DNA from 3 places in the Paenibacillus sp. JSM ZJ436 genome. Region 1 is predicted to be linked to each of the others. Evidence: predicted binding sites of a transcription regulator. Region 1 holds the regulator's gene; each other region holds the start of a gene.
The links. The regulator LexA, encoded in region 1, represses DNA repair genes until DNA is damaged. The targets are predictions, from matches to a motif close to CGAACATATGTTCG.
Positions count from the first base shown of each region.

Region 2: ACH6EH_RS10900 (DNA polymerase IV) is a predicted target of LexA. The motif match lies at 1,465-1,478, and genes of this name have one in related genera.
Region 3: ACH6EH_RS07195 (YhjD family protein) is a predicted target of LexA. The motif match lies at 7,394-7,407, and genes of this name have one in related genera.

Region 1 is NZ_JBISEO010000001.1:245,149-255,726, forward strand. Features, by position in the region: gene ACH6EH_RS01265 (methionine gamma-lyase family protein) at 1-573, shown strand, start outside; gene ACH6EH_RS01270 (MerR family transcriptional regulator) at 657-1,067, shown strand; gene glnA (type I glutamate--ammonia ligase) at 1,095-2,423, shown strand; gene lexA (transcriptional repressor LexA) at 2,544-3,170, opposite strand; gene ACH6EH_RS01285 (LysM peptidoglycan-binding domain-containing protein) at 3,349-3,723, shown strand; gene ACH6EH_RS01290 (DUF896 domain-containing protein) at 3,923-4,126, shown strand; gene ACH6EH_RS01295 (hypothetical protein) at 4,166-4,687, shown strand; gene ACH6EH_RS01300 (HAD family hydrolase) at 4,723-5,523, shown strand; gene ACH6EH_RS01305 (SDR family oxidoreductase) at 5,693-6,337, shown strand; gene ACH6EH_RS01310 (FixH family protein) at 6,524-6,958, shown strand; gene ACH6EH_RS01315 (cupin domain-containing protein) at 7,055-7,588, opposite strand; gene metH (methionine synthase) at 7,768-10,578, shown strand, end outside.
Region 2 is NZ_JBISEO010000006.1:294,009-304,586, reverse strand. Features, by position in the region: gene ACH6EH_RS10910 (hypothetical protein) at 1-206, opposite strand, end outside; gene ACH6EH_RS10905 (class I SAM-dependent methyltransferase) at 409-1,242, opposite strand; gene ACH6EH_RS10900 (DNA polymerase IV) at 1,588-2,853, shown strand; gene ACH6EH_RS10895 (YolD-like family protein) at 2,850-3,203, shown strand; gene ACH6EH_RS10890 (NCS2 family permease) at 3,327-4,625, opposite strand; gene ACH6EH_RS10885 (SOS response-associated peptidase) at 4,766-5,443, shown strand; gene ACH6EH_RS10880 (stage VI sporulation protein F) at 5,522-5,809, opposite strand; gene recG (ATP-dependent DNA helicase RecG) at 5,881-7,932, opposite strand; gene ACH6EH_RS10870 (DegV family protein) at 7,946-8,809, opposite strand; gene ACH6EH_RS10865 (DAK2 domain-containing protein) at 8,861-10,578, opposite strand, start outside.
Region 3 is NZ_JBISEO010000004.1:186,798-197,375, reverse strand. Features, by position in the region: gene ACH6EH_RS07255 (DNA primase) at 1-792, opposite strand, end outside; gene ACH6EH_RS07250 (replication protein) at 824-2,263, opposite strand; gene ACH6EH_RS07245 (hypothetical protein) at 2,348-2,929, opposite strand; gene ACH6EH_RS07240 (DUF1653 domain-containing protein) at 2,980-3,222, opposite strand; gene ACH6EH_RS07235 (hypothetical protein) at 3,355-3,678, opposite strand; gene ACH6EH_RS07230 (hypothetical protein) at 3,943-4,281, opposite strand; gene ACH6EH_RS07225 (hypothetical protein) at 4,325-4,552, opposite strand; gene ACH6EH_RS07220 (hypothetical protein) at 4,834-5,214, opposite strand; gene ACH6EH_RS07215 (hypothetical protein) at 5,250-5,426, opposite strand; gene ACH6EH_RS07210 (hypothetical protein) at 5,690-5,986, opposite strand; gene ACH6EH_RS07205 (DUF2513 domain-containing protein) at 6,218-6,562, opposite strand; gene ACH6EH_RS07200 (hypothetical protein) at 6,640-6,876, opposite strand; gene ACH6EH_RS07195 (YhjD family protein) at 6,997-7,374, opposite strand; gene ACH6EH_RS07190 (GTP pyrophosphokinase) at 7,486-7,905, opposite strand; gene ACH6EH_RS07185 (hypothetical protein) at 8,161-8,520, opposite strand; gene ACH6EH_RS07180 (hypothetical protein) at 8,570-8,731, opposite strand; gene ACH6EH_RS07175 (hypothetical protein) at 8,732-9,295, opposite strand; gene ACH6EH_RS07170 (hypothetical protein) at 9,359-9,622, opposite strand; gene ACH6EH_RS07165 (hypothetical protein) at 9,642-9,947, opposite strand; gene ACH6EH_RS07160 (hypothetical protein) at 9,940-10,167, opposite strand; gene ACH6EH_RS07155 (hypothetical protein) at 10,249-10,395, opposite strand.

The DNA of each region.
Region 1 (10,578 bases):
CTGATCAAGAATCCGGGCGGCGGGATTGCGGAAACCGGAGGCTATATCTGTGGCCGCAAGAAGCTGGTGGATCAGGCAGCCTACCGCTTAACAGCCCCAGGCATCGGGCGGGACGTCGGAGCTATGCTGGGAACCACCCGCGCCATTTATCAAGGCTTATTTCTGGCCCCGCATACCGTTGGACAGGCCTTGAAGGGCAGTATATTTGCAGCGGCCGTATTTCAAGCCATCGGATTTCAAACACGTCCTGCCTGGAACGAACCGCGGACAGATCTAATTCAGGCCGTTCAATTCTCGGGCCCGGAGCATTTGATCGCTTTTGTACAGGGTATTCAGCAGGCAGCTGCGGTGGATAGCCATGTGGTACCGGAGCCTTGGGATATGCCGGGATACGAGCATCCGGTCATTATGGCGGCGGGAACCTTTATTCAAGGAGGGAGTCTGGAGCTGTCTGCAGATGCGCCTATTCGGGAGCCTTATATCGGATATATGCAGGGAGGACTCACCTATTCTCATGTCAAATACGGCGTTTTATCGGCTCTTCAAACCCTAAAAGATCGAAATTTATTGTGAGTTTATCTCACATATGGTTGACATAAGAGATCAGGAAATATACAATGGGAGGAAGAAAAGATCACTTGGAAGGTTGATGAGTTATGGGTGATGATATCCGAAGAAATATGGCGCTGTTTCCGATTGGGATTGTCATGAAGCTCACGGATCTATCTGCAAGACAGATTCGCTACTACGAGCAGCATCACTTAATAGTACCTGCCCGTACTTCAGGCAACCAGAGACTGTTCTCCTTCAATGATGTTGAACGATTACTGGAAATTAAAGCTTTAATCGAGAAAGGCGTAAACATTGCGGGCATCAAGCAAGTGATGAATCCCGTGACGAAGGAGTCGGAGGAAGCCACGGTGCTGACCCCGGATACGGAAAGCAAGCGCCGGGAGATGTCTGAGTCCCAATTGCGGCGTCTGCTGAAGCAGGAACTGATTTCGGCTAAAAGACCGGGTCAAGTATCCTTGATCCAGGGCGAATTGTCCCGGTTTTTTAATAAATAAACCAAAGATGAAAAGGGAGAGGATATAGTGAGTTATTCGAAAGATGATATTCTTCGTATTGCCAAGGAAGAAAACGTACGTTTTATCCGCTTGCAGTTTACCGACCTTCTGGGGACGATCAAGAACGTTGAAATTCCAGTAAGTCAGTTGCCAAAGGCGTTAGACAATAAAATGATGTTTGACGGATCTTCCATCGAAGGCTATGTTCGGATTGAAGAGTCGGATATGTATCTGTATCCGGATCTTGACACTTGGGTTATTTTCCCATGGCATTCCGAAGATCGTGTTGCGCGTCTGATCTGTGATATTTATCTGCCGGACGGCACTCCGTTCCCTGGCGATCCGCGCGGCATTCTGAAGAGAAACCTGAAGGAAGCCGAAGAGATGGGCTTCACTTCGATGAATGTTGGCCCAGAGCCGGAATTCTTCCTCTTCAAGACAGACGAGAAGGGTAACCCGACTATGGAGCTGAATGACCAAGGCGGATACTTTGACCTTGCTCCTACCGATCTGGGTGAGAACTGCCGCCGTGATATCGTACTGACACTGGAAGAGATGGGCTTCGAAATTGAAGCTTCTCACCATGAAGTGGCTCCAGGACAGCACGAAATCGACTTTAAATATGCGGACGCGGTTAAAGCCGCTGACCAGATCCAGACGTTCAAGCTGGTAGTTAAGACGATTGCTCGTCAGCACGGATTGATCGCAACCTTCATGCCGAAGCCGTTGTTCGGTGTGAACGGTTCCGGGATGCACTGTAACCAATCCCTCTTTAATGGCAAAGAGAACGCATTTGTCGATGAGAGTGATGAGCTTGGGCTGAGCGCTACGGCACGTCATTTCATGGCAGGAATTATGAAGCATGCCCGTGCATTTGCAGCCATTACAAACCCTACAGTGAACTCTTACAAGCGTCTGGTTCCTGGCTACGAAGCTCCATGCTATGTAGCATGGTCTGCGAGTAACCGGAGCCCGATGATCCGTATTCCGGCATCCCGCGGACTGAGCACGCGTGTTGAGGCTCGTAATCCGGATCCGGCAGCGAATCCTTACCTGGCTCTGGCTGTAATGCTGAAGGCTGGTCTGGACGGCATTAAGCGTAAGCTTCCTTTGGCAGCGCCTATCGACCGTAACATCTATGTGATGACGGAAGAAGAGCGTATCGAAGAAGGAATCCCAAGCTTGCCTTCTAACCTGAAGGAAGCGCTGAACGAATTGATTCGCAATGAAACGATCTGCGAAGCATTGGGTGAGCACGCCCTGTCCCATTTCTACGAACTGAAAGAAATCGAGTGGGATATGTACCGCACACAGGTTCACGGTTGGGAACGCGATCAATACATGACCATGTACTAAAAGAGGAATCCCTTGCGCCGTATGGCGTGAGGGGTTTTTGTTTTGGGGGGCAAAAACAAAAAAAGATAACCCTGTACAAAGTACAGAGGTCATCTTCTCTTAATTAGATGGTGAATATTCCTAATGAATATCTCTAAAAATGCCTACTACTTTACCTAAAATCGATACATGATTCAAGCGAAGCGGCTCGTACGCCGAGTTCTCTGGCTGAAGACGGATATGATCCTTTTCCTTATAGAAGGTCTTGACTGTAGCTTCGTCCTCTTCGGTCATGGCGACGACAATATCTCCATTGTCCGCGGTCTGCTGCTGTCTCACGATCACGTAATCTCCATTGATAATTCCAGCCTCAACCATACTGTCGCCAGCGACGGAAAGCATGAAAATCTTGTCATCGCCAACAAAATGCTGAGGCAGCGGGAAGTAATCTTCGATATTCTCCGTAGCGGTGATCGGAACGCCGGCGGTAACCTTACCGACTACAGGCACTCTGGAAATCGTATGCGTGAAAAGATTGCTGCTCTCTGACTCTTCCTGGCCCAGCAGTTCAATCGCTCTAGGCTTAGTAGGGTCTCGGCGAATCAGGCCCTTCTTCTCCAGACGGTCTAAATGACCATGTACCGTAGAACTGGAGGCTAGTCCGACGGCTTCGCCAATCTCACGAACTGAAGGCGGATACCCTTTACTGCGTACTTCTGTACGGATAAATTCCAATATGGCCAATTGGCGGCTGGATATCTTCGACATTCCTTATCAACCCCATTTATGTAACGTTTGGTAAAAGTATAACATAGAACTACCGTTCGTACAAACGTTAGTTCTAAATAATTTTTCTCGGAACAATTGTTCGCAAAAACGCTTGAAACAAACAAGTGTTCTTGTTATAGTAGATTCAAACAGAACATTTGTTTGGGAGATGATCGACATGCTGAAATATAGTACTTATCGGAGTATTTATGACCACCCGGCGCAGCCGCAAGCCAGGGCACAGGGAAGGAAGTCCTTATCTCAAGCTTTGAATTACATAATGTCTTTAAACCGCAACAAGCTGTTAGGTATTCTGTTCGTGTTCTTTCTGGGCTTTAGCAGCGCATTGACTGTATTTGCAAAGGGTGAAGAGGAACCTGCAGAGGTGCGGGAGATCGTTGTGCAGTCAGGTGACACCTTATGGAGCATTGCAGCTAGTCACAAGCCGGATTCCATGGACATCCGTGACTATATTCATACCATTGCGAAGTTTAACGGACTGAATAGCCATGATATTAAATTCGGAGAGGTTCTGAGCTTACCCCTCTACTAAACTGTCATAGGGAATAGGCTTATCGTATACTCATTCTCCTTGATCTGCATTATTTAAAATGACGTATCTGTTTCTTCATAGATAATGATATAATATATCTGACTCTTTCATAATAAAGAGCTTGGTCAAGGCCGCTTTCTTGACAAGCTCTTTTTCTCATGTCACAGTTAGGAATGAACATATAAGTGGAGGTATTCAGATGGACATTGATGCATTGGTGGAGCGTATTAACGTTCTCGCGAGAAAGAATAAGACGGAGGGGTTAACGGAGCAGGAGCAGCAGGAGCGTGCTGAGCTTCGTGAAATCTATCTCAATAATATAAGAAGAAATTTCCGGCAGCAGCTTGATTCCATTGAATTTGTTGATGAAGAGCCCGGTAAAGGGAAAGGCTTAAAGCATTAAGTCTGCTTTTTAAATAAACATGAATAAAGGGGTAAGGACATGTCTCGTTCATGGGAAAGAAAAGTAAGCAAGAACCTGGCCCAGGTCAATAAACAGCGTAAGAAGCAGGGCCAGACCTCTATTGGCGGTAACGGTACAGCGGCAGATGGACACATTTTTAAGGGTCGTAAATATGTACTGCCGATTGTGCTTCTGGCCCTGGCAGGTCTGTACGCTTTGTTGGGCAGAGCTACAGCGAGCGCGGCTGGAGCAAGCGACGTTCTGAACTGGGTAGGAGTTAGTCTGTATGTGCTGCTAGCGATCATGATTTTTTTGAGAAAGCCGTTCTTGAAGGTTGGCCGAAATACGCTGTCAACGTTCAAATTCAATCGCGAACGGAAGCTATCACCTTCCGAAATTAGCAAGATTCGGCTTTTGAACGGCTCTGTCGTTATTGAAACGTCAGCAAAGGGCGGCAATTGGGTGTTTTCCCGTCTGATTAACCGATATGACACGGATGCTATGGGGAAAAGGCTGGAGGAATTCGCCAGCATGCACCAAATTGCGGTGGAGCGCGAGTAACCGACAAATTACAGAAGATTGAAGGGGAGAGGGACATGTCTAATGCTGCTGTGTTGTTTGATTTGGATGATACCCTGCTATGGGATGAGCGAAGTGTAGAAGAGGCCTTTACAGCTACCTGCAAAGCGGCTGCCGACGCTGTCTCCATTAATGCCGGGGAGCTGCTTGCAGCTGTTCGTGAAGAAGCTCGTAAGCTTTATGAAACCTATGATACATTTGCTTTTACTCAAATGATCGGCATTAATCCTTACGAAGGCTTGTGGGCGAACTTCACGGCAGGGGAACAGCCAGAGTTTCGCCGGCTGCAGGAGCTGGCGCCAGGCTACCGCAAATCGTCCTGGGACAAGGCACTGAACAGGCTCGGAGTGCAGGATGAGGAGCTGGCCGCTGCACTGGCGGAACAGTTCGCCGCGGAACGAAGAAAGCGCCCTTACGTGTACGCAGAAACGTTTGAAGTGTTGAAGTCGCTGCAAGGTAAGGTCAAGCTGCTGCTGCTGACGAACGGCAGTCCGGATTTGCAGCAAGAGAAGCTGGATGGAGTGCCTGATCTGGCTCCGTACTTTGATCACATTGTGATCTCAGGCAGCTTCGGTAAGGGTAAACCTGATCCTTCCATTTTCCTGCATGCGCTCAGCATGCTGGAGGTCGATCCACAGCGGGCTGTAATGGTAGGGGATAAGCTGACAACTGACATTAAGGGCGGTAATGCGGCCGGACTGACAACCGTCTGGATTAATCGAACCGACCGTCCTAAAGATCCTGCAATCCTTCCGAATTACGAAATTCAGGATCTGAAGGAGCTGCATCCCATCTTAAATAAGCTGCAGCTTACATAAACAATCCTTATATGCTGCGCTATTGAAGTCCCGAATATGATTCGGGGCTTTTTAGCGTTCCCTTTTTACTTCGTACCTCTAAAGCTGTGTTTCACATTCTCTCATTCAGGTAATTATACAGGTAGACCATGATGACCATGAGATCTAAACCTAGAGAGGAGAATTCACGATGAAGACAGCAGTGTTTGGAGCAAACGGACAAATTGGAAGAATCTTCACAGACCTCTGGATTCGAGAGCAGCATGGTGAGGTAAGAGCTTTGATACGAAGCAGTGATCAGGCAGGGTATTTTGAAGAACTCGGTGCAGATCCTGTGCTGCTTAATCTGAAGGATGATGTCAACACACTGGCGAAGGCGCTTGAAGGCTGTGAAGCAGTTGTTTTTGCTGCAGGCTCTGGAGGGGATACCGGGGCAGATATGACGCTGCTAATCGACCTCGACGGGGCGGTGAAAGCTTCCGAGGCAGCCTTGAAAGCAGGCATTGACCGGTTTGTGCTAGTGAGTGCTATGGGTGCAGGTGAACGGGAGCGCTGGAGCGACAGCATCAAGCCATATTATGTGGCCAAGCACTATGCCGATCAGGCCGTTGAATCCAGCGGACTTTCTTATACGATATTGCGTCCGGGTGCGCTGACCAATGACGAGGGCAGCGGAAACATTGAAGCGGGGCCGAGTCTTGAGCCTGGAAGCATTCCAAGAGCAGATGTTGCTGCTGCCATTGTGACTGCATTATTAGAGCCTAACACACAGGGCAAATCGTTTGAGCTGATTGAGGGCAGTACACCAATATCAGAAGCTTTATCAAAGCTCTGATTGAATACAGCAAATGAAGAATGCCTGGAGACACTATCCTCAATTGAAGGTGGTCTCCAGGTCTTTTTATAACTCCGGCGGGTTGAATCGTCACATAATTGTAAGTCTCCTGCAATGCACCGAAGGAGAGGAATCATGTATAATGACCTTACGGATGTAGAACCGATACTAAAGCAGGTGAATTGAATGAAGAGCACTGGCACGAAGCTGTCTTTGAAGAGAAATGCTGCTCTATGGTCCGCGCTCCTGCTCGCCGCGATTGCACTCGCTGGCTGCAGTGGGGAGTCCGTCAAAGGGAGTGGCGGGGAATGGGTGCTAGAGGATCCGATCCTCGTTGAATTATCTTTGAGCAAAGAGGTGGCCGCTGCCGGTGAGGCTGTGTCCATGATCGCGAAGGTCACTCAATCGGGCGAACCGGTGGATGATGCGGATACCGTAGAATTCGAAATTACGCAGGAGGGCGGAGGCATGCAGGTAAAGGTCCCGGCACAGCACTCCGGCAACGGAAATTATGAACTTCAGAAGAGGTTTACGGATACGGGTACATACCGAATTATCTCTCACGTTACCGCGAGGGGAATGCATTCGATGCCTGTCAAGGAACTACAGGTTACCCCATAGCGCACATGCTGGTCACCGCCATACTATGAATATTGTACAATGCAAAAGCAGCAAGACCTCTGAGGCCTTGCTGCTTTTGCTGGTTCCTGATCGTTTTTAGAGGCCTGGGTTAGGCACGGGTGTCGCGATCCAGCCATTGGCTTCAATGAACAAACGGACGGCTACAATTTGCTTGTTATCCATTAATGTAAAGAAGTGCGGCGTATTCTCAGGTACGGAAATAACGTCCCCCGGCTCCAATTCCACATTAAAATAACCTACATCCTCTGCACCTTTAATAATGAAAATGCCTTTACCGCCAACAATAGCGCGGATTTCATCTTCAGTATGAGTGTGAACCTCTTCAAATTTTTGCAGAAGCTCTTCCAGGTTAGGGGTAGATTCAGACAGGGTGATGACGTCCCAGATTTTATAGCCGCGGCGGGCAGCCAGATCCCGAATTTCTTCATCAAAAATATCAAGAATTCGTTTCTTGTCATCATCAGAGAGTGAAAACTGCTCCTGCAGCTCCTTTGGAAGCTTATCCATATTCCAATGCTCGTATACGACCTCTTGCGAGTTTAGGAATTGACGAACATTTTCCTCGCCGGAGATTCTTTCGTTCGTGTTGCGAATTACAATTTCAGCCATGATTATATCCCTCTTTCTCCACTTGGAATAATAAGTATTATAAGGATTTACAAGCAGCTTGTCATCCCTTAACCTGTATTTTATATGATTGCGCCGCATAATTCACGTTATAATCATTCTTTCCTAATGAATTTAATTCTGTTACACTAAGATTTAACGTTTTACGGGGAGGGGTAGCTTTGAGTAAGCCAAGTTTACAAGATATGCTAAAAGAACGAATATTAATCCTCGATGGTGCAATGGGCACCATGATTCAGCAGGAGGACCTCTCTCCAGAGGATTTTGGTGGAGAAGAACTGGATGGCTGTAACGAAATGCTGGTGCTTGAGCGGCCGGACGTGATTCAATATATACATGAAAAATACCTCGAGGCGGGTGCAGATCTAATCGAGACCAATACCTTTGGCGCGACATCCGTGGTATTGGCCGAATACGATATCCCGCATTTAGCCAAAGAAATCAATTTGGAGGCTGCTCGCTTAGCGCGTGCTGCTGTAGATAAATATTCGACACCAGAGCGCCCGCGCTACGTGATCGGGGCCCTAGGACCCACGACGAAGACGCTGTCGGTGACCGGAGGCGTGACGTTTGCTGAGCTGATTGAGAGCTACGAAGAGCAGGTTGTTGCTCTCATTGAGGGCGGGGTTGACGCGCTGCTGCTGGAAACATCGCAGGATACGCTGAATGTTAAGGCGGGTACGATTGGCATTCGTCAGGCTTTTGAGTCATGTGGCGTCCAGCTGCCAATTATGATATCAGGTACGATTGAGCCAATGGGAACCACACTCGCCGGTCAGAATATTGAGGCCTTCTGCATTTCATTAGAGCATATACAGCCGATTTCTATCGGGCTCAACTGTGCTACGGGTCCGGAGTTTATGAGAGACCACATTCGTTCGTTGTCAGATATGTCGAGTGCGGCGATTAGCTGCTATCCAAACGCAGGACTTCCAGATGAGAATGGTCACTATCATGAGTCTCCGGAATCCTTGGCGCAAAAAATGGGTGCTTTTGCCGAAAAAGGCTGGCTGAACATTGCCGGAGGGTGCTGCGGAACGACACCGGAGCATATCCGGGCATTAAGTGAGGTAATGAGCCGTTATGCACCGCGCCCGCTTTCAGGCAGCCATCTGCCCGCGCTTTCCGGAATTGATCCCGTCTACATTGAACAGGATAACCGTCCATATATGGTCGGCGAGCGGACGAATGTGCTCGGCTCCCGGAAGTTCAAGCGCCTTATTGTAGAAGGCAAGTATGAAGAGGCCTCGGAAATAGCCAGGGCGCAGGTCAAGAACGGTGCACATATTATTGATGTCTGCGTTCAGGATCCCGATCGGGAGGAGAAGGCCGATATGATCGCGTTCCTGGAACTTGTCGTCAAAAAGGTCAAGGTGCCCTTGATGATTGACACAACCGATCCGGAAGTGATTGATCTGGCCTTGAGCTACTCCCAGGGGAAAGCGATTATTAACTCCATTAACCTTGAGGATGGCGAAGAAAAGTTTGAGCATGTAACTCCATTGATTCATAAGTACGGTGCTGCGGTGGTCGTGGGTACCATTGACGAGAGCGGTCAGGCCATAAACCGGGAGGATAAATTAAACGTTGCAAAGCGCTCCTATGAGCTCTTGGTTCATAAATACGGAATCAAGCCGGAGGATATTATTTTTGACACGCTGGTGTTCCCGGTAGGTACCGGGGATGAGCAGTATATTGGCTCGGCCAAAGAAACGATTGAAGGAATTCGTCTCATTAAAGAGGCAATGCCGGAGTGCCATACGATTCTGGGGATTAGTAATGTCTCGTTTGGCTTGCCGGAGGCGGGCAGAGAGGTGCTGAACTCGGTATTCTTATATGAATGCACGAAGGCGGGCCTGGATTATGCCATCGTCAATACCGAGAAGCTGGAGCGTTATGCTTCTATCTCCGATGAGGAGAAGCGCCTTGCGGAGGATCTGATCTACCGGACCAATGATGATACCCTTTCCGCTTTTGTAGCCGCATTCCGGAATAAGAAGGTTGAGAAGAAGGAAAAGATCTCGAACCTTTCTCTAGAAGAGCGTCTAGCATCTTACGTGGTTGAAGGCTCCAAGGAAGGCTTGATCCCGGATCTGGATGAAGCCCTCAAAAAAAGCTCACCGCTGCAAATTATTAATGGTCCCCTGATGGAAGGGATGTCCGAGGTTGGAAGACTGTTTAATAATAACGAGCTGATCGTTGCCGAGGTGCTGCAGAGTGCGGAAGTCATGAAGGCTTCTGTAGCTTATCTGGAGCCATTTATGGAGAAGAACGAATCGTCAGTTAAGGGTAAAATCATGCTCGCCACAGTCAAAGGTGATGTGCATGATATTGGAAAAAATCTGGTAGAAATCATCCTCGCGAACAATGGTTACCATATTGTTAACTTGGGTATAAAAGTACCACCGGAGCAGATCATTGAAGCGTATCGCAGAGAACAGCCCGATGCAATCGGGTTATCCGGTCTGCTGGTAAAGTCGGCCCAACAGATGGTTCTGACGGCACAGGATTTAAAAACGGCGGGCATCAGCGTTCCGATCATGGTGGGCGGAGCAGCGTTAACACGCAAATTTACCCGGACGCGGATTCGTCCCGAGTATGAAGGTATGGTGTTATATGCCAAGGATGCGATGGACGGCCTTGATCTTGCCAACAAGCTGAGTGATCCGGTTAACCGCTCCAGCCTGCAGCTGCAGCTTGAACAGGAGCGCGAGGAGGATGCACAGGTTCAAACTGTCGTTAAGGTAATGCCAGAGCCGGTGCGGATTAAGCGTTCTGAAGTTTCTACGGAAGCGCCGGTATACATGCCGCCGGATTTGGATCGTCATATTATTCGTAACTACCCGATTTCTCACATTCTTCCTTATGTAAACATGCAGATGCTGTTAGGTCATCACCTCGGCCTGCGGGGATCGGTAGAGCAGCTCTTGGCAGCACAGGATCCCAAAGCAGTTTCATTGAAGGAGACGGTA
Region 2 (10,578 bases), on a different contig from region 1:
CCATTTAAAAACGTACTAATGATAATAAATGCCCAAAACCAAAACATATATTTCATCATATCCAAATTACTGCTTGTAGAATCCAATACTCCCCTTTGCATAACTAATGCTATAAAAAGAGGGAAAATCACCGTCCACACAAACGCGACCTTTTCAAAAAGCAACATTTTTAAATTCAGTAAAGAAAAGCCAAATGTTCTTCTCACACTATTCTACTCCCTCGCAAACCATTTGATCTCTATATTGGACTTCATCCAAGACAGATTGAATTTATCAAGTCATCTAAGGAACCAATCCTTTGTTCAACTACCCGACAACATCTGCTGAATAATGAAGCTTTGTTTCTTCGTCCGCTCCTCCGTACGTTTAGAAAAACACGCCGCGAGCGTAAGGTGGTAAAAATGAAGATCAACCCTCTTCGATAGAAAGCCCTCCAACAGCTCTAACCCCTTCAACAGCGAGTAAATACATTTCATGCTCCATCGCCAGCTCGCGGACCCATTCCCGGTAATCTTGCTCCGCTGCCGAGCGTTCTGCCTCTGTTAAATATCGATCCTCTACTAGCTGATGCCCCCGGCTCGCAGCAACCTCCGCCCAAATTCCCGCTGCGGTTTCAAAACCTTCCCATCCTCTGACGCTTTTCTCCGATTGATTCGTTACGCTCACCTGAGTTAATGCATTTTGCTTAAAATAAACTTCCAGCTGATCTGCAATGGCATTGTCCATCCCAACATCGCTCCGCCAATCTAAAAACCTGCGATAGAAATGCGCCATGGATGCAGGAAACTCCGGTTCTGTGCGGAGCTTTTCATGATTATAATCAAGCACCAACACCTTTCCTCCCAGCTTTACTGCCCGAATCATTCGCTGTAGCGCCAACTCGGGCTGATCCAGCCATTGAAGTACACGGGAGGCATTAACAATATCGAAGGCTGCCTCATAACTCATCTGATATATATCCCTCACCTCAAACGACAGCTGCGGAATATGCTGGTACCGTTCCTTTGCTTCTATAATTAATGCTTCGCTGCTGTCTATACCAACGACTTTGCCGCCAGGGCCAACCAGTTCTGCAATGCCGTAGGTTATCGCTCCGCTTCCGCAACCAACGTCCAGTATGTGCATGCCTGGCTTGACTAATTCGCTCAACCGTTTGTTTGAGTGGTGTATGGACCTGCTGTTCAAGATCCGGTTAGTACTTTGCGGCATCTTCGCTCTGTTTAATGCCTGTTGGTTCATCATGAGTCGCCTCCTTATGATCTTCTCTTAGTTAATTTCAAATTTTTTCCATAAAATCCCTCATATTTAGTTACAGGGTCAAAACTTTTGGTGCTGACACAAAATTGCAAAAGGTAATGTTTACTAGCCATTTGTAGTCCTTACCATTTTTTTCATATAGCTTAACTTAAAATTCTTCCAAAGACAATGACAGACCTAACAGAACTATATTTACCACTTGAATAAAGAACGTATGTTCGGTGTATAATATATTAAACGATCCTCGAGCACACATACAAAGGCCGGCAGGATGCCGGCGAATCGCTGATCCTTTACATAAGAGTCTGAAGGAAGGGAAGGAATGAGAACATGCGTAAACGTCAGCAGCGTGTTATTTTTCTGGCCGACTGCCAATCCTTTTATGCTTCTGTGGAGAAGGCCTCCCATCCCGCTTACCGCACCAAGCCGCTGGTCGTCTCCGGCGATCCTTCCCGGCGCAGCGGCATCATTCTGGCCGCCTGTCCCCTTGCGAAGGCTTATGGCGTAACGACTGCCGAGCCGCTGTGGCAGGCTCAGCAGAAATGCCCGGAGGTCATTGTCACCCGGCCGCGCATGAGCGCCTATATCCGCGTGTCGCTCGCCATTATGAGCATCCTGGAATCCTACTCGGATCTGGTGGAGCCGTTCAGCATTGACGAGCAGTTTGTCGATGTGACAGCAAGCCTCTCACACTTTAACTGCACGCCTGCGGAGCTGGCACGCCATATCCAGATGCGCGTCCGGGAAGAAACCGGTATTTATACCCGCATTGGCATTGGACGCAACAAGATCCTGGCCAAGATGGCCTGCGACAACTTCGCGAAGAAGAATGAGTCCGGCATTTATGAGCTGGATGAGCAGCATCTGGATGCCCTCTGGGCTCGTCCCGTGAACAGTATGTTCGGCATCGGCTCCCGCACGATGCGCCATCTGGCCCGCCTTGGAATCCATACCATCGGGGAGCTGGCACAGACGCCTCTGGGTGAGCTCAAGCGGAAAATGAAGCGCCATATGAAAAAAAACTGCGATATCTGGTGTGAGGTGCTGTGGCGGACCGCAAACGGCATGGACGACTCCCCTGTCACCCCGGACGCTTTTGACGGACAAAAGGGTATCGGGCGGCAGACCACGCTTCCGGTGGATTACCATGCCCGGGAAGATATTGACGTGGTGCTTAACGAGCTGTCCATGCTGATTTGTGAACGCGCCCGGGCCAAGGGCTATATGGGAACCGTGGTGCATGCCGGCGCGCAGGGTGCGGATTTTGACCGCCCTGTCGGCTTTTCCCGGCAGCTGAAGCTGCCGGAGCCGAGCCAAATTTCCCGGGAGGTATATGACGCGGCCAAGAAGCTGTTCGATACCCACTGGGACGGCGGACCCGTTCGAAAAATCTGGATTTCCCTCGGAGAGCTCCAAAGCGATGAAGTATACCAGCCCTCCCTGTTCGGCAACCGCGACAGACTGAGGCATCTGGAGCTGACGATGGACGGGATCCGCCATTTGTTCGGGCCTGCCTCGGTGTACTTTGGGTCTTCCCTGAGAAACACCAGTCAGCTTAAATTTCTAAACGCCAAGATTGGAGGACATTACAAATGAAGAAGCTCGAAGGCAACGGATTGTGGCAATCCAGCCGGATGATGCTGTTCGAGCATCGGGATGCCATTTTATCCAAGCAGGAGCAGAAGCAGCGGCAGACCCGCCCGATCCTTGACGAACAGGAGACCGAGCGCATTGCGGAGAAGCTGAGTCAAGCCTACCACAGCGGTGCGACCGTACAGATCCAAGTATACGGAGAATATGGCAATCAACAGGTGGAGGGCAGCATCTCCCGCATTGATGCTCAGCTGCAGCGGCTGCGCATCCAGCATATGTGGATTACCCTGGCAGACATTGTCGAGGCAGCCATTGTCAGTCCTGCCGAAGACATTGAGGGGCTGGTCCCGTGACCGCTTCAGACTTTAGCCAGCCCCGGCAGCAGATGGAATAGCAGCTACTAGCGCACAAGGGGCCGCTCTCCTGGATCTGAAGATCCGGGAAAGCGGCCCCTTGTGCCAGTGGAAGGCTTAGACTTAATGCGGCACGAACAGCAGCTGCAGCACGAACAATACAGCAAAAATATACAGCAGCGGATGAACCGCCTTCGCTTTGCCGCTCACAAGCTTCATTAGCGGATAGGAAATGAAGCCGAGCGCAATACCGGTCGCAATACTTGAGGTCAGCGGCATTGTCAGAATGACAATGAACGCAGGAAAAGCTTCATCGAATTCCTTCCAGTGAATACTGCTTACATTCCCCACCATCAGGCAGCCCACGATAATCAGGGAAGGGGCCGTGATCGCCGACAGACCGGACACCGCTCCGATTACCGGACCGAAGAATGCCGCAACTCCGAACAGCGCTGCCACCACGACAGCAGTCAGGCCGGTTCGTCCGCCAGCGCCTACTCCTGCGGCAGATTCAATGTAGGCCGTCGTCGGACTCGTACCTACCATGGAGCCGGCCACCGTGGCCACGGAATCTGCGAGCATAGCACGTTCTGCACGGGGCAGCTTGTTATCCTTCATCAGCCCGGCTTGCTGGGCTACACCGACAACCGTTCCGGTCGTATCAAATAGCGTTACCAGCAGGAACGAGAAGACCACGGCATACAGGCTGTGCGTGATTACATCCCCTGCCGCGGCGATCGGATTCCACACGAGCAGTCCTTCCGGAAGCGAAGGAACGGACAGGACACCGTCAAATTTCAGCATCCCGGCAAAATAGGCAATAACACCGGTCAGGATCATGCCGATGAACAGCGCCCCCTTCACGTTGCGGGCCAAGAGAATCAGCGTAATCGCGAGTCCGGTCAGAGCCAGGACAGCAGAAGGCTGATGAAGATCTCCGAGTGCCACCAGATTCTCCGGGTGGGCTGTAATTACGCCGCTCATCCGCAGGCCGATAAAAGCGATGAACAATCCGATGCCTGCCGTGATTGCATGCTTAAGATTGGGAGGAATAATGTGAATCAGGCGGCTGCGCAGGGGCGTCAACGACAAGAGCAGAAACAGAATGCCTGCAATAAACACTGCAGAGAACGCCTCACTGTATGTCAGGCTCCCGTGTCCCTGTACGACCGAATATGTAAAATAAGCGTTCAAGCCCATACCTGGTGCGACTGCAATCGGATATTTGGCGACCAGGCCCATCATCAGGGTTCCGATGATCGCCGAGATGACCGTGGCCGTGAAGCTCTGCTGAAATGGCACCCCCGCATCCGACAGGATGAGCGGATTCACCACCATAATATAAGCCATTGTAAAAAAGGTTGTTGCGCCAGCCACCACTTCGGTCTTGACCGAGGTGCCTTGGGCTTTTAAATCAAACACTGGATTGCCCCCGTTCTCTTGTTGTCATCATATCTGTAAAAAACACACCTAATCATTATAGGTGACATCCCTATTTTCGCCAAGACACAAATCCATGTATACTTCTCTATATATCGTATCCCGGAAAGGAGTGTCCATGCATGTGCGGTCGATTTACACTTACGGCATCATGGGAAGAGCTTCTGGATTACTATATGATCGGCGAGCAAACACAGCCAGCCTTTCATATTCCGCAGTACAATATTGCCCCGACCCAAATGGTGGCAGCCGTCATCCATGACGGACAACGGCGCCGGATCGGCCAGCTGCGCTGGGGATTGGTTCCTTCCTGGGCCAAGGACAGCTCCGGTGCAGCCCGGATGATCAATGCGCGAAGCGAGACTGTGGACGTCAAACCGGCTTACAAGCTTCCCTTTCAGAGAAAGCGATGCCTGATTCCTGCGGACAGCTTTTACGAGTGGAAGCAACAGGACAAGCAGAAACTGCCCTACCGGATTGGCAAAAAAGACCACTCGCTCTTCAGCATGGCCGGTCTGTATGACATCTGGACCGCTCCAGACGGCAGCAAGATCAGCTCCTGCACCGTGATCACGACCTCTCCCAATGCTCTGATGGAGTCCATTCATGACCGGATGCCTGTCATTCTTCAACGTGAGCACGAGGAACGTTGGCTGGACCGCTCTGCTTCAGCCGAGGAGCTGAAGCTGCTGTGTACCCCTTACACCCATGAGGATCTGCAGGCCGTTCGTGTCAGCACAGCTGTGAATGCAGTACGCAACAATAGCCCGGCGTGCATTCAGCCTCTGGCGGAGGAATAACAAAGCTCTGGCATCCGCAAGGAAGCCAGAGCTTTGTTCAATGCCTGCCGTCTTTAGGCAGGCCCTCCCAAGACAAGCCTAGCGGAACATACCCCACAGCTTAATCAAATGAAAGGTGTTCTTGGGGTCAATCCGCTGAGCCAGCACAAACTGTACAATCTGCTGCTCCTGAACTGACGTCAGATTCTCGCCGAGAATGGCCGAGCATTGACGGACAACCTGCTGAACCTTCGCACTGTTCTGCAAATCCTGCTTGGTCAGAGGGTTTACGATGCCCTTAACTCGTTCCTTGACAGGCGGGTTCTTCATCTTCTGCTTGACCCGTTCCACGAGCTGGGGATGAATACCGAATTGCTGGTAACTCACAGCTTGCACCTCCCGTATTTTCCCAATCAAGATGAGTATATGACAAGAGCTCGTCCATTGTGCGCACAACCTTAGTCGATCAGATCCCCTTGGAACACCTGCTCCTTCCGAAGATGCTCCCGGAGCAGTGAATACGAGGGGGATGTCCAGAAGGAAGCATCGCTGACCAGCGCAGCGGCATCCTCCCTGGCCTGTTCGACCACCTCATAGTCGGCTACCATATCGGCAAGCCGGAATTCCGGCAGGCCGCTCTGCTTCGTGCCGAAGAAATCGCCAGGACCCCGAAGGTCCAGATCCCGACGTGCGACCTCAAAGCCATCCTCCGTATCGGTCATGACCTCCATCCGCTCCCGTCCGACCTCACTCTTGGGGTCTGCTACCAGGATGCAGAACGATGCATGAGCACCCCGGCCCACCCGGCCGCGGAGCTGATGCAGCTGAGACAATCCGAAACGATCCGCATCCATGATGACCATTAACGTCGCATTGGGCACGTCGACGCCCACCTCGACAACGGTAGTCGAGATGAGCAGCTGCAGATCATTGCTGTAGAAATCCCGCATGACCTCATCCTTTTCTCCCGCGGTCATTCTTCCGTGCAGCAGCCCTACCTTAAACTGGGGAAAAGCTTGCTGCATCTGCACATGCAGATCAATAGCATTCTGCACATCCAGCTTGTCGGATTCCTCAATCAGCGGACAGATCAGATATGCCTGACGCCCCTGGTCCACTTCCCGGCGAATAAATCCAAGCACCCGGTCCATCATGTCATGCTTGACCCAGTGCGTCGTAATCGGAATTCTGCCCTTGGGCCGCTCTGACAGCGTAGAGACATCCATATCCCCGAAGGCAGTAATAGCCATCGTGCGCGGAATCGGCGTCGCGGTCATCGTGAGTACATCCGGATTGTAGCCTTTGCGGCGCAGCACACTTCTCTGGTTAACCCCGAAGCGATGCTGCTCGTCAGTAACGACCAGGCCCAGCTGCCGGAAGAATACCTCCTCCTGAATCAGTGCATGGGTGCCGACAACAATATCTGTGAGTCCCATCTGAAGGGATGCCAGTACATCCTTCCGCTTCTTGCCGGTCACACTGCCGGTTAACAGAGCCACCGTCACACCAAACGGCTGGAACATACGCTGAAGCGAGCGCATATGCTGCTCTGCCAATATTTCAGTCGGCACCATCAGTGCCCCCTGATTGCCGGAACGCACCGTGGTATAGAGAGCAATCGCCGCGACAACGGTTTTGCCAGAGCCGACATCCCCTTGCAGCAGACGATTCATGCAATAAGGCGAGCGCATGTCATGCAGAATTTCAAGCTCAACCTTCTTCTGCGCATCTGTCAATTCAAACGGCAGACTGCGAACGAATTCGCGAATCGTAGTATTATCGGCTGTGTGTACGACGCCATCCATTTTGCCATGATTGAGGGCACGGTAGGCCTGCATCTTCAGCTGAAACAAAAACAGCTCCTCATAGACCATTCGGCGCCGGGCCTGCTGCCCTTCGCCCGTATCCGAGGGCTGATGAATCCCGGCGATTGCCTGCTTGCGCGGCATCAGGCGGTATTTCTGAATCAGATGAGGCGGCAGGATTTCCGGGATCATCTCCCCGTACTGCTGCAGCGCTTGATTCATCGTTTTGCGGATCCAGGCTTGCGTAATTTTGCCGCCGATGGAATACACGGGCTGCAGCGTACCGCTGCGGCTGATGCCTTTGTCCGGGAAATCCGATTCCGACACCGTCAGCTGAAGCCGCCGCTGATCCCACTTGCCGGTCAATACAATTTCACGGCCTGCGGTCAGCTGCTCCTTTAGAAAATGCCGGTTAAACCACGTTGCGCTGAACATCCAGTTCTCTGCAAGCATTTTGCAGGTGAGACGCGATTTGCCGCCATACCTTTGAAGAACAGGAGCACCGGCAATTTTCGCCTGTATCGTTATCCGCTCTCCATCCTTGACCTCGCTCAGTGAACGAAGCCGGTAATCCTCATACCGGAATGGATAATATTCCAGCAATTCTTTGACCGTAGAGACGCCAAAGGCGTGAAGCTCCCCTTCCTTCAGGGCGCTCACGCCGTTGATCTTTCTCACGGATATTTGGTCCAGATCGAGACTCATCCTTTTCCCCCAATCAAGCCGGCCAGATATACGCGGCGATGGTTCCGGGACCGACATGCGTGCCGACAACCGCTCCAATATCAGAGAACAACGTCTCCTCAATCGTGAACACAGATGAGAGCTGCTCCAGAAAGTCCTGAACCGAAGCAGGATCTGCCGTGGTCCCCACCGCTACCTTAATCTTTGTAACACCGGATAAATCCTGCTGAAACAGCTGGATCATCCGCGCCGTTGCTTTTTTGCGTCCTCTTACCTTGTCAACAGAGTAAATAACACCCTCCGCATCAATGGATAGAATCGGCTTGATATTCAGCAAGGTCCCTACCACTGCCGAGGCTTTGCCGATCCGGCCGCCTTTTTGCAAATATTCCAGTGTATCCACCAGGAAGTACAGTGCCCGCTTGCTCCGCAGCTCCTCCGTGGAAGCTACAATCTCCTCCAGAGACTTTCCTTCCGCGGCCAGCTTCGCGGCATGCACAACGAACATACCAAAGCCGTATGAAGCAGATTTCGAATCCCATACCTGAACTCGTTCCTCATGATCGCCTTCCATGAGATCTGTGGCAAGGCGGGCAGCCTGATAGGTACCGCTAAGCGCCGAGGACAGATGCATGGACAGGATATAGCAGCCAGGGTGCTGCTCAAAAATACGCTCATACGCCGCTACAAAATCCGCCGGTGACGGCTGTGACGTTGTCGGCAGCTGCGGGGATTCTACCAACCTCTTGTAGAACTGGGATGCCGTAATTTCTGTTCCGTCCGAATATGATTCATTTCCAAACAATACCCTCAGCGGAACGACGACAATGCCATGCTGCTCAATCAGTGCTGCGGGTATATCCGAGGTGCTGTCCGTGACAATCACGGTTCTACTCATGTAAAACCCCTCCCGAAAATGATCCTCTGCTCTAGAACCGTAACGAAACCGTTACGCTTCCACAGAGAACAAATATGCATAAATGGGCTGTCCACCGTAGTGGATCTCAACCTCAGCATCCGGATACTCCTCTTCGAGCCAGCGGGCAATGCCTTCAGTAATCTCCTCTGTTGCGTCCTCACCAGTCAGCAGGGTAATGATCTCGTCTCCGGATTGAAGCATCTTGCCAAGCAGCTGCTGACAGGCCGTCTTCAGGTCTGCGGCGGCAGCAACAATCTTGGAGTTCTGGATGCCGATATATTCACCAGCCTTGATCTCCAGCTCGTCAATCGTTGTATCCCGCACCGCATAAGTAACTTGTCCGGATTGGACGCGCGATACCGCCTCCAGCATGCTCTCCGTATTACTTTCGGTGCTCTCTTCTTCCTGGAATTCAAAAGCAGCCGCAATCCCCTGCGGAATCGTCTTGCTCGGAATGACAGTGACGCTGCGCTCACCCTCCAGCAGCTCCCGTGCCTGCTGGGCAGCCAGCACAATGTTAGAATTGTTCGGCAGAATAAAGATATGCTGTGCCGAAATGGTGGCAATGGCATTGACGAAATCCTCTGTGCTCGGATTCATCGTCTGTCCGCCGGACAGCACGACATCCACACCAAGGCTCTTGAAAATGCTCGATATTCCTTCGCCTGAGGATACGGCGATAAATCCGAAAGGCGCAAGCTCGTCTGCCGGCGGGGCTGCCGGATCCTCTGGTGATTTCTTCTCGGCCGGAATATCCGCGAACAGCTCTGGCATCGGCGCAATATCCATGCCTGTAGTCAAGAGATCGCGATGCTGCTCCCGCATATTCAGAATATGAATCTGTGTGATTTCTCCGTAACGCAGCGCAAGGTTCAGCACCTCACCGGGCGCTTTGGAGTGCACATGCACTTTAATCGTCTCGTCATCTGCAATGACAATAATCGAATCTCCGTTGACGGCCAGTGACTGCCGGAATTGGTCCTCATGGAATTCTGCAGCCGGAGCTCCGCCGAGCTGACGGTTAATGAAAAATTCCATATCGTACAGAAACTCAATGTCTTCGGTTGAAATTTTGGACTGCGCTGACGAAGGGGCAGGCGCAGGAGTTACAGCTGGCTGTGACGTCAGCGCCGGGCTGGCTGAAATTTTGGGCATAACCGGCTCTGAGCCTGGAGTCTTCGCCTCCGCCGACGCCCTTTCATTCAAGGCCTTCAGAAAGCCCTCGTAGATGTACACGAGGCCTTGACCGCCAGAGTCCACAACGCCAACCTGCTTCAATACGGGCAGCAGCTCCGGTGTCTGGGCAAGCGCTTCCTTCGCCTTGGCAAGCACCTGCTCCATCACCTCGATAATATCACTGCTGCGGCGTGAGAAATAAACGGCATGCTTGGCCGCTTCCTTCGCCACGGTGAGAATCGTGCCCTCTACCGGCTTGACAACAGCCTTGTAAGCAGCCTCTACACCGGTTTGCAGCGCAGCTGCAAACTGGGTGCTGTTCAGCTCATCAAACGGGGCGGCATAGCGGCTGAAGCCGCGGAACAGCTGGGACAGGATCACCCCGGAGTTGCCGCGTGCACCCATGAGCAGGCCCTTGGAAAGGACGCCTGCACTCTGACCGATCGACGCCGAATATTTCTGCTTCAGCTCATTGACGCCGGCCGTCATCGTTAAGTTCATATTGGTTCCCGTATCACCGTCTGGCACCGGAAACACGTTCAGGGCGTTAACATGCTCCGCATGCAGCTGGA
Region 3 (10,578 bases), on a different contig from region 1:
CCATTGAGACAGCATCATTACTGTCTTTTCACCCTCAACAATAACGATTTCTTTCTTCTCAATGATGTAATATAAAGCCCGATGCCAATTGAATAATTCAATCATCTTATTGAAATTGTAAAGATATAAAAACTTGTAAACGTCACGTTGTTCATAATCATCATAGATGGTACGACCCTTAATGGATACAATGTCGCCGTAACGGTTATGTATTGGAAAAATGATACGCTGACTTCTTATGTCGAACCCAATCTGAAACTCTAATTGTGTCTCATATAATACACCTTCATCAATGTATTTTTGATGTGGAAGCATTACATATTGCTCTAGAACTGAATCGTCATAAGTTTGATTCTCCAGGTCAGATAGTTCACGCTTCCTTTTTCGCTGTTTCTTAACATCTTTAAGCCACTTAAGATGCTCCATTACTGGTGGTGCTGTATAAGACTGGTTAGTGTATTCTGTATATCCTAGAGTGTCACATATCCATCGTTTAGCCTTAAATAGATCCTTTTGTCTCTCTGATTCTGTGTGTTTGTCGTTTACTATGTATGACACCAGACCATAAATATCAATATCCGATTCTCCAAGTGTTCTGATTCTACTGGATAGACTCTCATTGAGATACACTTGAACCGATCTCTTGTTGGGCGAGTCAAACTTTTGTGGCAACTGAGCTTCATACCGATTGTTTTTCTTATCAATGTATGAGCACTCCATAGCCTCAAGTAAGACTCTTACTCCATCGTCCTCCAATATTCTTTTCTTGATTTTTTGCAAATCATTACTCATCTAAGCTCCCCCATAGGAGTTTCGTTAATTTCTAAAACATAGTATTTGATTTCTTACCAACCTGAGCATAAGATACTTCCTTGAAGCTGTTGATGCCATAGTTTACCTCATAGATAATTTGCTCCGATGTATCACCATTGCGGTTCTTCGCGACATAAAGGATCATGTATGTCTTGTCTGGGTCTAGTTGATATTCTTTTCTATGCCACTTATTATCAAAATCGCTTTTCTCCCAATTGTAGGCATGAATGGCTTCTTTTTTACCTGGCATTTCATCTGCATACAAAAGTCTACCCATTAGAACTACAGATGCTACCTCAACAATCTCAAGTGATTTGCCAATTGCGCTCAAGTCAAGATATCGAAATTCTTTACCTATCTTCAATTGTACAGTGGCAAGCATCCCCATGTTATTTGCTTCAGGTTTAATACAGTCAAAAATTGACTGAGCTGCACTACTAAATGCTTCCCATCTAGCTGCTTCTTTTGCTGAATTATCTGGTTTAAATGTATCCAGCAAGCCGTATTGATAATTCAAAGGTCTCATCATTGTAATGCGACTCAATACATCTTCGACTCTGTATTTCTTTAAGTCATAAAACTTCACTAAATCTCTAGGAAGTTGCCAGATCCAATCTCTTGCTGCCTTCAGTTTTTCTAGTGTTGCTTCATCGAATTGCCCCTCTGACATTTTTTCTCTGTTAATTGGCTTGTTTAACTTCTTAGATGATACGGTTGCCAACAATAGATTGCGACTCTTCCAGACATTTTCCTCGTTGGTGAACATAAGTCCTTTTTGCTGATTCTCGTATAAAGAAAGTACAAACTTTTCCATAGCTATAGAGGACTTACCAACTCCTGAACTCAATACAAGGTAGATTAATTCACCTCTTCGCCAACCCTTTATCTTTTTGTTTAATCTCGGTGAGTCGTGAAGAGGCAAGCCCATTGCTTCACCTTGATTCATCTTTTCAATGGCTTTGTCTAGATCATCAGATAGATTATACTCAACCACTTCTCCACAATTGATATGTGAGAAGATGTTGCTGGTTTTAAACTGAAAGAATGATTGCATTTGTTTAAGAGTCATCTTGGTAAGTTTTGTGATTAAGGCTTTATTGGTGACATCAATTAAACTTTCTGCTTGAAATTTTCTTAAACTCTCATACTTTTGAATTTCGGAAAAATGATATTCATCATTACTCTTATCTTTTTGGCATTCCTCAATAATTTCTTCAATTGAATTGTACCCACCGTACTCGTTATAGTAGTCAAAGTATGACTTTCTTCCGACTTCCTTTGGTCTTGAGTCGATGAATGAGTATGTCGTCTTGTCATCAAAATTTCTGACACCATTCACATACATCTCAGATCCGATATAATAGAAAAACCACCAAATTGGTTCGGTAAATGTATCTTTAGATATTTCATGGTTTGCATACTTTTCATATAATGACGGTTTACTCCACAAATAACCAATAAGAAGAGACTCATGAATCTTGGATGGATGAACAAATTCATCTATGTATTTAATGTTAGTAATAATATCTTCCCCCTAAAGAAAACTTGATATATCCATATCATCTTTAATTATTTTCACTTCTTTAATCTCTGGTTCAGTAATTTGCATATCCAGAGTTGTTGTTTTTAATTTAGCTGATTCCCGTTCTTTTCTTAATTTTCTGTTTTCATTGGCTTCATTAAGTTTGTTTATCATGATACCCATACAATAATAAATACTTCTGGTGTCATTGCTATTGTCTAGTTTATTGGTGATACACCACTTAATACTGTCTTCAGCCAGTTTATAAGCTTCTAGCATAAGATCAAAGCCAGGGCCTGTCTTCCATTGTCTCTCTTTTTCACCATTTTTATATGTATAACCTGCTCGTAGATCCTGGAAGCGAACAATATTGGCTGTTGGAAGCACTACTAAATCATGAAGTTTTATCACATACTGATATAGTGCATCCCATTGTTCATTCTCTCTGCGTGTTACCTCTCTTTCTTTTAAAAGTCCGTTGTGACAATCGCCTTTATGGTAATATCTTTTTTCTTTCTCATCATATATCATATCTTCCCTTTGCCCACGTTCTCCGCAGACTGGACACTTTACTGGTCTCGCCAGTACAATCACCTCCTTATAAAATGAATCTGTTATTCTAACGCTTAATGCTCATCGTCTCGCTAAATGCTATCTAGGCGGTCACTGAAATAACTCTTGGCCTCTTTATAAGGCTCGAAACGTCTTGTGCCATCCTCCAGATAACCGAAGAACATTGCGGCTGGTCTAGCCCATCTGTAGCCTGTTCCATCCTCATAGATCACCATTCCTTCTTGCGTCTCCGTGTGATAGGCAAGTGGGACAACTGTATAAATGCCGCCTTTGTAGTGTTTAAATTTGTCTCCGTAGTTTACTGCGTAATTCATACTTCCTCCTACATAATTAATTTTAATATATTTATTTATAAAAGTCAATTCCGTATGTACAATTAGAATAAAATCATCCTTTTATCATCTTTTTACCTTCAAAAAGTCCTTATTTTTCAACGTTTTTTGGCACTACTTAATCAAATAATCAGTATGCTTAACAAGCCATGTTTCTTTGTTGTCAAGAGAAGACGCTTCTACACCTAAACTCCCGTCTTCTTCCTCACTAAACCAATACCACTCTGTAACAATGCATTCTTGACCGATTTCAAATTCATGACTGTTTGTCTTTGCCCGAATAATAATATGTTGACCCGGTTTAGCATATATGAAGTTATTATTCAATCTCCGAATCTCATCAATACACTCCTGCAAAATGCTCTGAACAACTGCCTTATCGATCGTTGGATTGTTGATAATATTCTTCTCAATTTCATCTAATCTTTCTAGATTCACTGAACGCTCCCCTTTCATGATCAAAAACTTTTACTTGAATGTGATTACATCGCAAATTTCTTCAGTTTTTGAGACTATCTTAGTATTCTCATCAAAGCGATATATTTTTTGCAGTTTTCTTTCTCTTATTGCTTGCTGCCCCTGTGACTCATGCAATTTAATCACATCATTCAATGTCAACTCATTGCCTTCGTAATCGTGCGTTCCATCTTTAGAGACCACATGCATTCCATTACACCTTCATTTTCTAGTAAAAGTAAATTTTTACTGAATATCACACAAATCTTCTTCGCGTGTAACTATCATTTTTGTCTTTAATTTCCCTTGTTTAACAATAAGCTCATCTGACATTAGGGGATATTTGCCATATAAATTCTCTTCACATATATCATACGTTACTTCAACAACCTTAAACGAATATAAGTCACAAAGAGACCGAACAATTTGATCTTGAGATGGCCCATATTCAGGATCAATCTTATCAATATTTTGAATTGCAGCATTATACATGGCGCAGAATTCTTCTTTTGTAAATTCCTTTTTGTGATAAATTAATGTTATTTTAGTCGGATACTCTCCTTCGCTTACTGAGTAAAAATACATTTATATTGCCCCCACTTCTCCATGAAAGGAAAATTTGATCGTATTATTGCATATGATCTTCCTCAACATCAATATCGAGATACCAGTCTACATCTCCCTTTAACCCTCCGTAAAATTGCTCAACTTTAGCCATGTAGAGTTTCCCATCATGGATATTCACATCATCTAACTCTTTCTCTTTGATCCTGTCAAATATGATTTTCGCCTCTGCTTCACTTGAGCAATCAAAGACGCTTGGATAATACTTTTGCTTATAAACAACTATCCACATCTATCATTTCTCCTTCCTTAACTTCTAAGCATTCGATTCAATTCTTCAGGTGTATACGTCACACCAGTTTTATCATACACTGGCCCGTATTCATAATATCCCCTATAAATAACCTCATGTAGCATTTCATGCTCAAACTTACACATTATCTCGACACTCTCATTTTTAACTGTGAATACATCACCATTTTCCAAATACCATACTCTGACAGCATTCTTGGGTAACTTTACTCGTTCAAAAATCACAATAATCACCTCTTTCATTACGAAATGTGCGATTTATTAAATATGGCTTACTCTCAAATCATGCTTCTCGATAAACTTATGTACAGCCATATCCCAGTCATAACCAAAGCTATTCTTGAGTTCACACACCTTATCGCATTCTTCCTTTGATTCATATACATCCCATGGAAAATAAGTTCTATAATTCTTGTCTGTGTATAATGCAGTCACGTTATTATTGTTCTTTGACGATCTGATATGCTCTTCGTAGGAATAAATACCGTCAGAAATTGGAGTCCAAGACCATTGAGACACCCAATAACTTTTATCTAGCTCAACCTCTTTTGTTTGTTTGGAAAGTTCCTCTAATACAGATAGTGCAGCCTCCTCGTTTCTAACGGTTTGAGAATCAACCAACTTTATAAATAGTTCCAACATTTAAAATCTCCATTCTTAATAAAATATTTGATTTATCAATTTTTAGCCTTGAATACCAATTCAGAAATCGCATATTTATCATTGTTATATGGATGATCTTCCCCTAAAGCAGTTAGTGCAGCTTCAACATACCATGCGCCTTTGGAAATAGAATTTGCTACAATGAACTCAAGTGCTTCGCGATATCTAATTTTCTCCGATTCTTCTCTCATTGTTTAGCTCCTCTCATAATAGAGAAATATTCATTAAGATTTATCCATCCACTCATAAAAACGATTTATGTAACAACTATATACAATATTTTCCTCGTCTGTATCCACAGTATATATAATTGCATTATCTCTTACTGAGATATTTTTGATGCGTCTTACGTGTTCGCCATTTGAGTATAAGCCACCCTCAACTAAGTCAAAAGGTAATGTTCTCAATTTCTCCAATTTGCCACCTCTACTTTCTTAGAAAGTCATATTTCATCTTAATTTTCAATCTCATCTAAATGACTCTGTATATCGCCTGCAAACGAATCGAAGTCTTGAAATCCTCTTCCTCTCATTTCAATCCGAACAAACTCCTCATCATCTTTATCTAGTTGAGCATACGCTGTAGCGATCTTTTGAAAAGCACTCCGATTGCCTTCTTCATTATCTATTAATTTGCTTACTACTTCATCCTTCACCAATGCTTCTACCTGGCAAGCAGCATTCCAAAGAATTGTATTTGTTTCAGCTAATAATTCAGCAATCCTTTTTGCTTCCTCTTTATTAATTCTCATCTTTTCTATCAAGCTCCTTTCTCAGTAAAAGATTCGTTTAATCAATCCAGTTTAATTTTCGCTCCGCAATTTGGACATTCGTCTTTCTCTGTAATATACTTCATCGCTTTAAAATTATAATCTTTCTTGCACTTCCAGCAGGTATAAAACAAATCCCCCAACACATCCTTAAGTTTGACCTTCAAAAATTTTTCCCTCCTTTCTAAATTTACAATTATTGAACTAATTTCATCATCCCATAAAATATGACTGAGAAGCTTTTACAAGCAATCCTTTAATAATTTCATACGGCAAATCAAATAATTTACTTCCCTTCTCTTTAGCCATTGTTTTGGCTTGTGCCAACACCCCGTCATTTTTAACTGCATCTAAGAATTCATGTCCATCCCACGTCAAACCGCTTATGTAATATGTGGGAATGGCTTCAATGTACTTTGATGTTGCTACAACTAAACCATGATCTACTGCAAGGCCAACATTGTATTGAACGAGCTTAAAATCTCTACCTTCTATATTCATAATAAACGGATGTTCTTTCGACTCAATTTCCTTCAGAATTTCCACAATAAGCTCCATATCTCTTTGCAATTAATATCACCCCTTCCCCGTGAAAGTATTTTGATCAACAATTGACCTGCTTCAATTGATTTCTCTTATTTTTCTTTCCAGTACCATCTTTCTTCGCCATCAGGTTTCGTGAAAAAATGTTGAACATATTTTTCTTTGCAGCTTGGGCAATTCATAATCACTTCTTCTCTCCAATTGTTCCAATCATCATTTTCCGAAATCTCTCTGTAAGTTCCTTTCTTGCAAGGACAAGGATATTCTCTATCGCTCATAACTTCCCAAGACATTGAATCTACCTCCAGATTATAAAATTGTTCTTTCATCTTATTCGACTTCCTGCTAAAATTACCCTGCTTATGTATCTGTTTTCAGTATACACCATCATCCTGCACATGTAAATAGTTTAAATATGTTTATTTATTATTCCTTACTGTAATATTCCCTTAATCATATTCCACCTTGCTCAGATCCACATCTAGCATAGCAGCTACTTTCACTTCGCATTCACTTTTGATATTCATCCACAACAAAGTCATCTCGTGCTGATAGCCCCGGCACAGATATTTACCTGTAATACCTTCATCAGTACGACTCTCCTCGAACACTTTGATACCCAAGCGCTTCATTTCTTGTTTTACGTTATAGTATTCCAGGTTGACCTTATTCCTCAAGTTAATCAGATGCCCCACGAAAACCTCAGATAACTTGAAATTATGTAGCTTGATCAGTTTCAGATTGCGTTCAATAATCTCCAAGGTCACTGGTAGCACCAAATAGCTTTTTACTAGCCGTATGTCTTCAACGTTTTGCAGTTTACCCATATTCCACCTCTATCAAATAAGAACATTTGTTTGTATATATTATATACCGAACAAATGCTCTTTATGCAAGTGGTAATTATTTAATCTGATTTGTTCCATAGAACCAATTTCTCATCCTAATAACAACCTCAGTGCCTTATTGTATTTCTTCTGCCGATCATAATCCTCCTTAGTCGGCTCAACAATTCTGCTCAAACTTAAGTTGTCATAAATATCTTGAGTCTTAACTTTTCGAGCCAATGGATTCTGCTTGCAGCGTTCAATAAATTGCATGTAACTCTCATTTTCTCTCCTAGTCAAAGCCTCAATCGCCTCACACACCTCAGATGATAATCCTATCTTAGCAAGATATTTAATCGTCACATTTGAATCCTCAATGACATCATGCAAGACTGCTACAATACGCTCATCTTCTGTATCCATTTGCATCATAACTCTGAGTGGATGCAAAATATACGGCAGGCCGCCCTTATCTACCTGTCCATAATGAGTGCTTGTCGCCAAAACAATCGCATTTTCTAATTGGTTCATATATATATTCCTTTCTATGTAAAGAGTTTACTTTTCAACAATCTTTCTCGAATCCTATACATTCTTTGATCTCATCTTCATCAAAAAATCGCTCTATAACCTCACTTATATTTGAATAACATCGCTCAGCACATTCATAATCATCCTCTGCCACATTGCATTCGTGCTCAAAATGCTTGCAGTTCCAGCAGATTCCACCTGAGTTAACTTTCAATTGTTTACTCCCCTCTCTATGAATTGTTCATTTGATCCGAACTACAACGTTCTTCCACACACAGGGCAAAAATTTATTTTTACGCCGTATAACGAATGTGGAGCACTCCCACCAACTATGCTATCCTCTAAATAATTACATCTGTTAATAAACACACTATAATCACTTGTTTGACTACACATTAAAGGTTCCCTATCAACCAATGGCATACCGGTGCAATGTCTACAGCATTCTATTGTTTTTTTGTCTTCAATAAATTTCAAAACATCTTCAATTGCCTGAATTCTGCCCTCTGCTCTAAGTGAATCCTCTGGCAGAATGTGATGATAGATTAAGATGTCAATTACTTCTTTGGCTCGCTTTCTATAATCATTTGACCAAACTATTAAGTTATCAATCATACAATCCTCCACTTCTCCTTAAAATATGTACTTCATTATAATATGCATCTTAAATATCACCAGCACGGTATTTTGCTAGACGGAGAATGGCTTCATATTGTACTTTTGCCATTCTTCTGATATACGAAGGCTCGCATCTATCATTAACTATATCTGCCAAACGTTGAAGCTCCTGAAACTCCTTTACAGTAACGCTTATTTTATTTTTCAATCATTGCTTGCCCCCATCTTTCCATTCAATTTTATTCGTATCCCAGTTATGTTTAACTCGTTTGAAGCCCATCTTATCAATTACATAAGTATAATATGGTTTGTATCCATAGTTATCCGTCCTGATGACCTTGTTCAAGTAAGAGAATGTATCTGATGGATGTTTATAATAACTAGCCTCTAGAAAATATCGTTCACCATACATATCTCCACCTAAAATACGAACAAGAAGATCTACATATTTGTTTTCTTGTTGAGGTATCCATACATGACACCATATATGGAAGCTACCATCTTTATCCGTCTTCATCTTATCGAATATGTATAAGCAACTATCTTTAACCTCAAAGGTATATCGATTTTCATGTTGATAATGTTGATACCTGGCTGGCATTTTATATTCCGCGCCGTTAATATTTACTATTTCCAAATTGGAGTTTAGTCTTCTTTCCTCATCATCAATTTTCTTTTTAAGCCTTTTCATCTCTTCGTGAATGCCTCTTCTGGCAATGGGTGAAGACGTATTATTGTAATCTACTTTAACTTGTTCATACTGCTGCTTCATTAATGTTAAACTCAAATATAACACCTCGCTTTTTTTATTAATTTTAATAATGCGTATTCATATCTACTCATCTTTCATTGCCGCAATTGTCTCAATTTGAGCTCGTTCGCTCATTTCACTAAAAGGAATTGCTGCACTAACCTTGTTTGAAGCCTTTCTGTACTTTTTTACTTCATACATCAATCGACAAATTAACATATCATCGTCATCAGGCCTTGCAGGAACACATAGCCTTCCCTTGCCATTAATGAATCTTTGTAATGCCGCATGAACTTCGTCTAAGTCTACAGGCTGTTTATATTGTTCATTGAACTCTTCCTGATTCATTTTATACACCTCACTATTGTTATTTATTTGGATCAATCAATTGAACTTTATCTGCATCCTCTGGATTCCAATTGCAACAAGTGTCACAACTTGCTCCATGTTCCTTAGAGCTACATCTATAATATTCGTAATTAATAGGACACTCTGCACGATAACCTGTTGTTTCGGACAATGCAAAATTATAGACTCCGAAACCAGTCATATAAGGATCTTGTTCAACTTTATATACAATGCTTCTATCGGTTATGTATCTGATGACATCTTCTTTCTTCACATCCTTACCTTCAATCGATAACCAGCAATTGTGTACTAACTTTTCAATCATTATTTGCTTCCTCCATATCACTGAGTTCACAACAGGAACCAACGTAAGCATCGAAGTTCCGCACAAACCTTTCCTCTGCATCTGTTAATTCTTCGTCTTCTTCTAATCTATCATGTAGCTCATTGGCTAAATCAAAAAGTGAATTCATCATTGAATCAAGACATCGATAGTTGTAATCTTCTTTCTCTTTCATTAGCATCTCTGTCTGTTCTTTGTTCATTTCTTAATCTCCCTTATACTCTTATTTTCTCTCATTTACTCTGTTTTTCTCACTACAAAACCAGATGAAACGTGCCTTTTACTAAGTATTATTCTTAATTATTTCACGATACTCTGCCATGATTTCTTCGGCATTTTCAAAAAAATTAATCGAATCGGTTTCAAACAAATCAATGATCAGTTGTTCTCTTGATGTTTTTTCAAAATAATCATCAATTTGCTTGCTCATCTTTTTTTCGTCTAATTCCACTCTTTTCATCCCCTTTTGTGTTTTCTCTTAAAGTAGACCTTAATCACATCTTACCGACTTAATAAATGCTGCCTCTTGCACTCATACTCTCTTATGCCATCACTGCTTACGCAATAACACCATTCAGACCCATCCTTCTCGTATACAGCCTTTAATATCACA